One region of the Streptomyces sp. NPDC021224 genome, then DNA from elsewhere that is predicted to be linked to it. Evidence: predicted binding sites of a transcription regulator. Region 1 holds the regulator's gene; the other holds the start of a gene.
What was found. The regulator HspR, encoded in region 1, represses chaperone genes until heat shock. The targets are predictions, from matches to a motif close to TTGAGNNNNNNNNNCTCAA.

Region 1 (5,033 bases):
GCGCCCGGTGACGGCGCCGCCCAGGCGGGTGCCGGCGCGGCCGCGGGCGAGCAGCCCGGTGCCGCGGACGACGACGTCGTGGACGCCGAGATCGTCGACGACGACAAGAGGGACGGTGCCGCGTGACGGAGGAGCCGAAGGGCTTCGAGCCGGAGCCCGACGTCCCTTCCGAGGCCGGTGACGCCAAGCCCGGCAAGGGCTCGGCGGCAGGCAAGGACTCCGGGACCGCCGACGAGGCGGCCCCGGGGGCCGGTGGCGGGGACGCCCAGGAGCTGACCGCGCTGCGGGCACAGCTGGACCAGGTGCGCACCGCGCTCAACGAGCGCACCGCGGACCTCCAGCGCCTGCAGGCCGAGTACCAGAACTACCGCCGCAGGGTGGAGCGCGACCGCGTCGCCGTCAAGGAGATCGCGGTGGCCAACCTGCTCACCGAGCTGCTCCCGGTGCTCGACGACATCGGCCGGGCGCGCGAGCACGGCGAGCTGGTCGGCGGCTTCAAGTCGGTGGCCGAGTCGCTGGAGACGGTCGCGGCGAAGCTGGGGCTGCAGCAGTTCGGCAAGGAGGGCGAGCCCTTTGACCCGCTGGTGCACGAGGCCCTGATGCACAGCTATTCGCCGGATGTCACGCAGACGACATGCGTGCAGATCCTCCAGCCCGGGTACCGCCTCGGTGAGCGCAATCTGCGGCCCGCCCGGGTCGCGGTCGCCGAACCGCAGCCGGGCTCCGGGAAGGCCGCCGACGAGACGGCGGACGACCGGGACGCGAAGGCGGACACGGCGGACGACGAGGAGAACGGTGGCCCGGAGCAGGGCTGACGGTGTAGAGAGAGCCTTCACGGCCGGAAGGAGGGACGCCGGGGATGAGCATCAGTAGGGACCTGCTGGAAAAGGACCTGTACAAGGTCCTCGGCGTCCCCAAGGACGCCACGGATGCCGAGATCAAGAAGGCGTACCGGAAGCTCGCCCGCGAGTTCCACCCGGACGCCAACAAGGGCGACGCCAAGGCGGAGGAGCGCTTCAAGGAGATCTCCGAGGCCAACGACGTCCTCTCGGACACCAAACGGCGCAAGGAGTACGACGAGGGCCGCGCGCTGTTCGGGAACGGCGGCTTCCGCCCCGGCCCGGGCGCGGGCGGCACCGGCGGCTTCAACTTCGACCTGGGCGACCTCTTCGGCGGCGGCGCCGGCGGCCAGGCCCCCGGCGGGGGCCAGGGCGGCGGCTTCGGCGGCGGGCTCGGGGACGTCTTCGGCGGGCTCTTCAACCGCGGCGGCGGCACCCGGGTGCAGCCGCGGCGCGGCCAGGACGTCGAGTCCGAGGTCACGCTGAGCTTCACCGAGGCCGTCGACGGGGCCACGGTCCCGCTGCGGATGTCCTCGCAGGCCCCCTGCAAGGCCTGCTCCGGCACCGGCGACAAGAACGGCACCCCCCGGGTGTGCCCGACCTGCGTCGGCACCGGCCAGGTCTCGCGCGGTGGCGGGGGCGGCTTCTCGCTCACCGACCCGTGCGTGGACTGCAAGGGTCGCGGCCTGATCGCGGAGAACCCCTGCGAGGTCTGCCACGGCAGCGGGCGCGCCAAGAGCTCGCGCACCATGCAGGTCCGCATCCCGGCGGGCGTCACCGACGGGCAGCGCATCCGGCTGCGCGGCAAGGGCGCCCCCGGCGAGCGCGGCGGCCCGGCGGGCGACCTCTACGTGGTCGTGCACGTCGGCAAGCACCCGGTCTTCGGCCGCAAGGACGCCAACCTCACGGTGACCGTTCCGGTCAGCTTCACGGAGGCGGCGCTCGGCGGCGAGGTCAAGGTGCCCACCCTCGGCGGCCCGCCCGTCACCCTCAAGCTCCCGCCCGGCACCCCCAACGGCCGCACCCTGCGCGCCCGCGGCAAGGGCGCCGTCCGCAAGGACGGCTCGCGCGGCGATCTGCTGGTCACCGTCGAGGTGGCGGTGCCGGAGACGAGCGAGGGCAAGGCGCTCGACGCACTGGAGGCCTACCGGGAGGCCACCGCGGACTTCGACCCGCGGGCCGAGCTGTTCAAGGCGGCAAAGGGAGCGTGAACGGATGAACATCGACGGCCGGACGGACGGTCCGGGGCCGGGCCCGCGCGGCTCCGGCACCGGTGGCGCACGCACTCCACGGGGTCCGGGGGGTGCCCCGCGCGGGCGCAACCCGTACCAGCTCACCGAGGAGACCCCGGTCTACGTCATCTCCGTGGCCGCCGAGCTGTCCGGGCTGCACCCGCAGACCCTGCGGCAGTACGACCGCCTCGGCCTGGTCTCGCCCGACCGCACGGCCGGGCGGGGCCGCCGCTACTCCGCACGCGACATCGAGCAGCTGCGCGAGGTGCAGCGGCTCTCCCAGGACGACGGCATCAACCTGGCCGGCATCAAGCGCATCATCGAGCTGGAGAACCAGGTCGCCGCGCTCCAGGCGCGCGTCGCCGAACTCACCGCCACGGTGGAGGGCGCGGCCGCGCTCATCCAGCAGCGCGAGGCGGCGGTGCACGCCTCGTACCGCCGCGATCTCGTCCCCTACCAGGACGTCCAGCACACCAGCGCGCTCGTGGTGTGGCGCCCCAAGCGCGACGGCGCGTAGGCGCCTGACGACGCCGATTGGCGGAGGGGCTCGCTCCGCCCGGCCGAGCACGGGCTGCGGGCTGCCCTCTGCGTAGGGCGAGCGTTTTGAGGGGGCGCGGGGAACCGCGCGAGCAGCCCCCGCCGGGGCGCGGGTCGAAAACCGACCCAAAGGGTCTCTTCGGTCCGATCCGGACCACCGCCCGGGGGTGGCTTGTCGCGCAGTTCCCCGCGCCCCCTCAAAACTCTCGCCCCACGGCGTAGTCGCAGCTTGAAGACGCGTGCCCCGCGGCGCAGCCGCGCCCGCAGCGTCGGCGTGCCCTCGACCGTGGGGCGGGCCAGAATGGAACAAGCACCCCGAGGAGGATCCGACCCCGTGGACGCCGAGCTGACGAACAAGAGCCGGGAAGCGCTCAACGCCGCCAACACCCGGGCGGTCTCCGAGGGCAACCCGGACCTCACGCCCGCGCACCTGCTGCTCGCGCTGCTGAGCGGCGCGGACAACGAGAACGTGCTGGACCTGCTGACCGCCGTCGGCGCCGATCCGGCGGGGCTGCGCGCGCAGGCCGCACAGCTCGTCGAGCAGCTGCCGAAGGTGCAGGGCTCGACGGTGGCCCCGCCGCAGGCCAACCGCGATCTGCTGGCGGTCATCGCGGACGCCGCGGAACGGGCCAAGGAGCTGGGGGACGCGTACCTTTCCACCGAGCACCTGCTCATCGGCATCGCCGTCAAGGGCGGCTCGGCCAGCGAGCTGCTCACCCGTCAGGGGGCCGACGGCAAGAAGCTGCTGGCCGCCTTCGAGACCGCCCGTGGGGGGCAGCGCGTGACCAGCCAGGATCCCGAGGGCACCTACAAGGCGCTGGAGAAGTACGGCACCGACTTCACCGCGGCCGCCCGGGAGGGCCGGCTGGATCCGGTGATCGGCCGCGACCAGGAGATCCGCCGGGTCGTGCAGGTGCTCTCCCGGCGGACGAAGAACAACCCGGTGCTGATCGGTGAGCCCGGCGTCGGCAAGACCGCCGTCGTCGAGGGCCTGGCGCAGCGCATCGTCAAGGGCGACGTGCCCGAGTCGCTGCGCAACAAGCGGCTGGTCTCGCTCGACCTCGGGGCGATGGTCGCGGGCGCGAAGTACCGCGGGGAGTTCGAGGAGCGGCTGAAGGCCGTACTCGCCGAGATCAAGGACAGCGACGGGCAGATCGTCACCTTCATCGACGAGCTGCACACGGTCGTCGGCACGGGGGCCGGCGGCGACTCGGCGATGGACGCGGGCAACATGCTCAAGCCGATGCTGGCACGCGGCGAGCTGCGCATGGTCGGCGCGACGACGCTGGACGAGTACCGCGAGCGGATCGAGAAGGACCCGGCGCTGGAGCGCCGCTTCCAGCAGGTGCTGGTCGCCGAGCCGACCGTGGAGGACACGGTCGCGATCCTGCGCGGGCTCAAGGGCCGCTACGAGGCGCACCACAAGGTCCAGATCGCCGACTCCGCGCTGGTCGCGGCCGCGACACTGTCCGACCGCTACATCACCTCGCGCTTCCTGCCGGACAAGGCCATCGACCTGGTCGACGAGTCCGCGTCCCGGCTGCGGATGGAGATCGACTCCTCGCCCGTCGAGATCGACGAGCTGCAGCGCTCGGTCGACCGGCTGCGCATGGAGGAGATGGCGCTGCGCAACGAGACGGACCCGGCCTCCGTACAGCGGCTGGACAAGCTGCGCCGGGACCTCGCCGACCGCGAGGAGGAGCTGCGCGGCCTGACCGCCCGCTGGGAGAAGGAGAAGCAGGGCCTCAACCGGGTCGGTGAGCTCAAGGAGCACCTCGACGACATCGACACCCGGATCGACCGCGCCCAGCGCGACGGCGACTTCGAGACCGCCTCCAAGCTGCTCTACGCCGAGAAGCCCAAGCTGGAGGCCGAGCTGGAGGAGGCCACCCGGGAGGAACAGGAGGCCGCGGCGCAGGAGACGATGGTCAAGGAGGAGGTCGGCCCGGACGACATCGCCGACGTCGTCGCCGCCTGGACCGGTATCCCCGCGGGCCGGCTGCTGGAGGGCGAGACGCAGAAGCTGCTGCGGATGGAGGACGAGCTGGGCCGCCGGCTCATCGGGCAGAGCGAGGCGGTGCGCGCGGTGTCCGACGCGGTGCGCCGCTCCCGCTCCGGCATCGCCGACCCCGACCGCCCCACCGGCTCCTTCCTCTTCCTCGGCCCGACCGGCGTCGGCAAGACCGAGCTGGCCAAGGCGCTCGCCGACTTCCTCTTCGACGACGAGCGGGCCATGGTCCGTATCGACATGAGCGAGTACGGCGAGAAGCACTCGGTCGCGCGGCTCGTCGGCGCCCCGCCCGGATACGTCGGCTACGAGGAGGGCGGCCAGCTCACCGAGGCGGTGCGCCGCCGCCCGTACAGCGTGGTGCTGCTCGACGAGGTCGAGAAGGCGCATCCGGAGGTCTTCGACGTCCTGCTCCAG
Region 2 (5,033 bases), on a different contig from region 1:
CACCACCAGCACGCCCTGCCGCTCCATGCGCTCGCGCTGCGTGTAGAGCAGATACGCCACCCGGTGCAGCGCCACCACCGTCTTGCCGGTGCCCGGCCCGCCCTCGATGACCAGCACGCCCGGGTGGTCCAGCCGGATGATCCGGTCCTGCTCCGCCTGGATCGTCGCGACGATGTCCCGCATCCCCGGCCCCCGCGGCGCGTTCACCGCCGCCAGCAGCGCGGCGTCCCCGCCGCTCACCCCCTCCACACCGCCCAGCACCTCGTCGGTGAACCCCGTCAGCTCCCGCCCCCGCGCGTGGAACTGCCGCCGCCTGCGCATGCCCTCCGGGCTCGCCGCCGTCGCCGTGTAGAACGCCCGCGCCGCCGGTGCCCGCCAGTCCAGCAGCACCGGCTCATGAGCCTCCCCCTCGTCGAACAGCCCCAGCCGCCCGATGTACGCGGCCCCGCCCTCCACGGCGTCCAGCCGCCCGAAGCACAGCCCGCTGTCCGCGACGTCCATCCGCCGCACCTCGCGCGCGAGCTCGCGCACCGCGACGTCCCGCTCCACGGCGGTCCCGCCGTGCTCCTTGAGCGCGATGTCGTGCGCCGCCTTGGCCCGCGCGCGGCGCGCGTCCAGCCGCGCGTAGAGCGCCTTTACGTAGCCGCGCTCGTCGTCCAGCTCCGTGTCATAACCCTGACGTGCCGTCACGTGCTCCCCGTCCGCCTTGCTGAATCCGCCCACGGCGGAGCATTCTGCGACAAGGTGGGGGCCTTGCGGCAAGCCCCCCACTCCGCTATACGTTTATTAACGGCGGGAGTCCCGCCTGCCCCCTGCGCTGTCGGCTTCCCGCCGCGGGGGTGCCCGCGGGTGTTTCCCACCCCCACCGGCAGGCAGCCGCTGAACCGTCCCGGAGGGGGACGGTGCGGGGTGCCCCCGCAGGAATGCGCTGGGAGTGCCTCGCCAGCTCGGTAAGAGGGTGAAGGCGCATTCCGAGGAGGTGCCCCGTGCCGGCACCCGACCCACCCCCCGGACAGAAAGCGCGATGCCCCGCCGGGTGACACCAGGGGCGCGTGCCGGCACCTCCCAGGCGGAGCCTGGGGGAGAACTGCGCGCCAAGCCCCCACGTAGGGAAGATCGCGACGCCTGCCGCAACAGGCACCCCCGGAGCGTCCTCACGCCGCAGCCCGCGGCGTCTTCTCCCCGTGGACGGCGACGTACGTGGACGCCAGCCACGGAGCCAGGTCCGTGAGGAGGAAGCCGAGGTCCGCCGGGGCCCCGGACGGGGAGAGGGCGAGCTCAGCCGCCCGGCGCATCTGCCCACCCCGCGCGGGGTAGTAGCCCGCGAACGCCGCGGCCTGCTCGCGCAGGGAGCTGGTCCAGCCGCCCCAGCGCGGCATCACGAGCGTGAACCCCGTCCGCACGATCCGCCGGGCCACGCCCCGGCACAGCACGCGGCGCTCCGCGTCCGACGTGGCGGCGGCGAACCGCTCGGCCCACCCGGGGAGGGCGAGCGCGAGGTCGCCGTTGGTCTCCCGGGCGAGCAGCCCGTCCGGCCGGTACCGCGGCAGCGCGTCCGCGAGGTCCGGCCCGAGCAGCGGCGTGCACAGGCAGGCCACGAAGAACCCGAGGTCGTGCCGTTCCAGCTCGCTCAGCAGCGTCCCGGTGTCGAAGAGCAGCAGTCCGACGCCGTCCACGACGGGGAAGCGCGCGTCGAGGTCCGAGGCGAGCGCTTCGGCGGTGGCGCGGTCGGCCTCGGTCGGCGGGTCGTGGAGGACGACGACGAGGTCGAGGTCGGAGATCCCGGCGCGCGCGGTGCCCCGCGGAACGCTGCCGTAGACGTACGCGCTGTGCAGCCGGCCGCCCGGGTACGCGGCCGGGACCCGCTCGCGTACCGCGTCGAGCAGCGGCGCGAACTCCGGCTGGACCCGCGCGAGCGAACCCTCGCGCAGGATCGTCCCGTCGGGCCCGAGGCCCACACCGTGTCCGAGAGGTCCGAGGGGTCCGAGTGGTTCCATGCGCTCCAACCTATGCCGGGGCGCAAGCGGTTTTCGCAGGTCACGGCCTCCTCACCCGCCCGGCGCAGCTGATCGCCGAGAGCGAACACGTTCCCGGGAACACCGGGGACCCTCCGTGCATTGAGCCTCATGTACTCAACTTGCTTGCCCGAGGAGCGATCATGCCGATTGAGTCTGTTCCTTCCAACCCCGCCGGTTCGACGCTGACGCTGCCGGTCCTCCCGCTGGACGGCGAGGTCGTGCTGCCCGGCATGGTCGTGCCGCTCGACCTCACCGATTCCGAGGTCCGTGCCGCCGTGGAGGCGGCGCAGTCCGCGCACCGGACGGGGGCGGCGGGCAAGCCGCGCGTCCTGCTGGTGCCGCGCATCGACGGCACGTACGCGGGCGTCGGGACGCTGGGCACCGTGGAGCAGGTCGGTCGCCTGTCCGACGGCGACCCGGGCGCGGTCATCAAGGGCCGTACCCGGGTGCGGATCGGCGCGGGGACGACCGGGCCGGGTGCCGCGCTGTGGGTCGAGGGCACGGTCATCGAGGAGCCGGTGCCCGCCGAGTCGCCGGGCACGGTGGCCGAACTGATGAAGGAGTACAAGGCGCTGGCCACGAGCTGGCTGCGCAAGCGGGGCGCCTGGCAGGTGGTGGACCGCGTCCAGCAGATCGAGGACGTGGGCCAGCTCGCCGACAACTCCGGCTACAGCCCCTTCCTGACCGCCGAGCAGCGCGTGGAGCTGCTGGAGACGGTGGATCCGGTGGCGCGGCTGAAGCTCGCCGTGCAGTGGCTGCGCGACCACCTGGCCGAGCAGGACGTCGCGGAGACGATCCGCAAGGACGTCCAGGAGGGCATGGAGAAGCAGCAGCGCGAGTTCCTGCTGCGCCAGCAGCTGGAGGCGGTGCGCAAGGAGCTGTCCGAGCTGAACGGTGAGCCGGACGACGAGGCCGGTGACTACCGGGCCCGCGTCGAGGCCGCCGACCTGCCGGACAACGTGCGCGAGGCCGCGCTGAAGGAGGTCGAGAAGCTGGAGCGGTCCTCCGACGCCTCGCCCGAGGGCAGCTGGATCCGCACCTGGCTGGACACCGTCCTGGAACTGCCGTGGAAGGTCACGACGGAGGACACGTACGACGTCGCGGGCGCGCGGGCGGTGCTGGACGCCGACCACGCGGGGCTGGACGACGTCAAGGAGCGCATCACCGAATACCTCGCGGTGCGCAAGCGCCGGGCCGACCGGGGCCTGGGCGTCGTGGGCGGCCGCCGCGGCGGCGCGGTGCTGGCCCTGGTGGGCCCGCCCGGGGTGGGCAAGACCTCGCTCGGCGAGTCCGTGGCGCGGGCGATGGGCCGCGAGTTCGTCCGGGTCGCGCTCGGCGGTGTCCGTGACGAGGCGGAGATCCGCGGCCACCGCCGTACGTACGTGGGCGCGCTGCCCGGCCGTGTGGTGCGGGCGATCAAGGAGGCCGGGTCGATGAACCCGGTGGTGCTGCTCGACGAGATCGACAAGGTCGGCTCCGACTACCGCGGCGACCCGGCCGCGGCGCTGCTGGAGGTGCTGGACCCGGCGCAGAACCACACCTTCCGCGACCACTACCTGGAAGTCGAGCTGGACCTGTCCGACGTGGTCTTCCTGGCCACCGCGAACGTCCTGGAGGCCATCCCCGAGCCGCTGCTGGACCGGATGGAGCTGGTGCGGCTGGACGGCTACACCGAGGACGAGAAGGTCGTCATCGCCCGCGACCACCTGCTGCCCCGGCAGCTGGAGCGCGCGGGTCTGGACGCCGAGGAGGTGACCCTCGCGGAGGAGAGCCTGCGCAGGCTCGCCGGCGAGTACACCCGCGAGGCCGGGGTGCGGAACCTGGAGCGTACGGTCGCCCGCATCCTGCGGAAGATCGCCGCGCGGCACGAGCTGGGCGAGCAGGAGCTGCCGTACACGGTCGGCCCGGACGACCTGCGCGGCCTGATCGGGCGCCCGCACCACGTGCCGGAGTCCGCGCAGGATCCGCAGGAGCGGCGTACCGCGGTGCCGGGTGTCGCGACGGGCCTGGCCGTCACGGGCGCGGGCGGTGACGTGCTCTACATCGAGGCGTCGCTCGCCGACCCGGAGACGGGCGGGTCCGGGCTGCAGCTCACCGGCCAGCTGGGCGACGTCATGAAGGAGTCGGCGCAGATCGCGCTGTCCTTCCTGCGCTCGCACGGCGCCGAGCTGGAGCTGCCGGTCGGCGACCTGAAGGACCGCGGGGTGCACCTGCACGTCCCCGCGGGAGCGGTGCCCAAGGACGGCCCGAGCGCCGGTGTGACGATGACGACCGCGCTGGCCTCGCTGCTGTCCGGCCGCCGGGTGCGGACGGACGTGGCCATGACCGGCGAGGTGTCGCTGACCGGCCGGGTGCTGCCGATCGGCGGGGTCAAGCAGAAGCTGCTCGCCGCGCACCGCGCCGGGATCACCACCGTGGTGATCCCCAAGCGCAACGAGCCCGACCTGGACGACGTGCCGGCCGAGATCCTGGAGGCCCTGGACGTCCACCCGGTCGGCGACGTCCGGCAGGTGCTGGCCCTCGCCCTGGAGCCGGCCGCCGCGGACGTCCGCACGGTGCCCGTGGCCGCCTGACGGCGGGTGACGGCGTGTGACGGCCGTGTGGCCCCTTCCCCGCGCGGGGAAGGGGCCACACGGCCGTGCGCGGCCGGGCTCAGCCCTTGGCGTACGCCTTCACGCGGTCCAGTGCGCCGTTGAACTTGTTCTGGTCGCCGGGGAAGGTGCCGGTGTCGGCCCACTGCCAGAAGGTCTGGTAGCTCCACCCGGCCGGGAGCGTGCCGATGGTGCCGGAGTAGCGGGCGACCCACAGGGCGTTGTGCGCCGCGAAGGCGCCGCTGTTGCCCGTGCAGGTGGTCCACCAGCTGGTGGACGTGTAGATCGTCGGGTAGCGGCCCGTCTTGGCGTGGTACTCGTTCGAGAACGACTGGATCCAGCTCACCATGCCGCTCGCGGACTTCCCGTAGCAGCTGGCGCCGTACGGGTTGTACTCCATGTCCAGCGCGCCGGGCAGCGTCTT

Region 2: the regulator HspR is predicted to act here: its motif matches at 2,118-2,136, upstream of lon (endopeptidase La).

What each region holds. Positions count from the first base shown of each region.
Region 1 covers NZ_JBIRPW010000001.1:73,888-78,920, reverse strand. The annotation lists gene dnaK (molecular chaperone DnaK) at 1-126, shown strand, start outside; gene grpE (nucleotide exchange factor GrpE) at 123-815, shown strand; gene dnaJ (molecular chaperone DnaJ) at 860-2,050, shown strand; gene ACH4PY_RS00295 (heat shock protein transcriptional repressor HspR) at 2,055-2,588, shown strand; gene clpB (ATP-dependent chaperone ClpB) at 2,943-5,033, shown strand, end outside.
Region 2 covers NZ_JBIRPW010000006.1:405,743-410,775, forward strand. The annotation lists gene helR (RNA polymerase recycling motor ATPase HelR) at 1-723, opposite strand, end outside; gene ACH4PY_RS18320 (nucleotidyltransferase domain-containing protein) at 1,155-1,997, opposite strand; gene lon (endopeptidase La) at 2,159-4,591, shown strand; gene ACH4PY_RS18330 (lysozyme) at 4,671-5,033, opposite strand, start outside.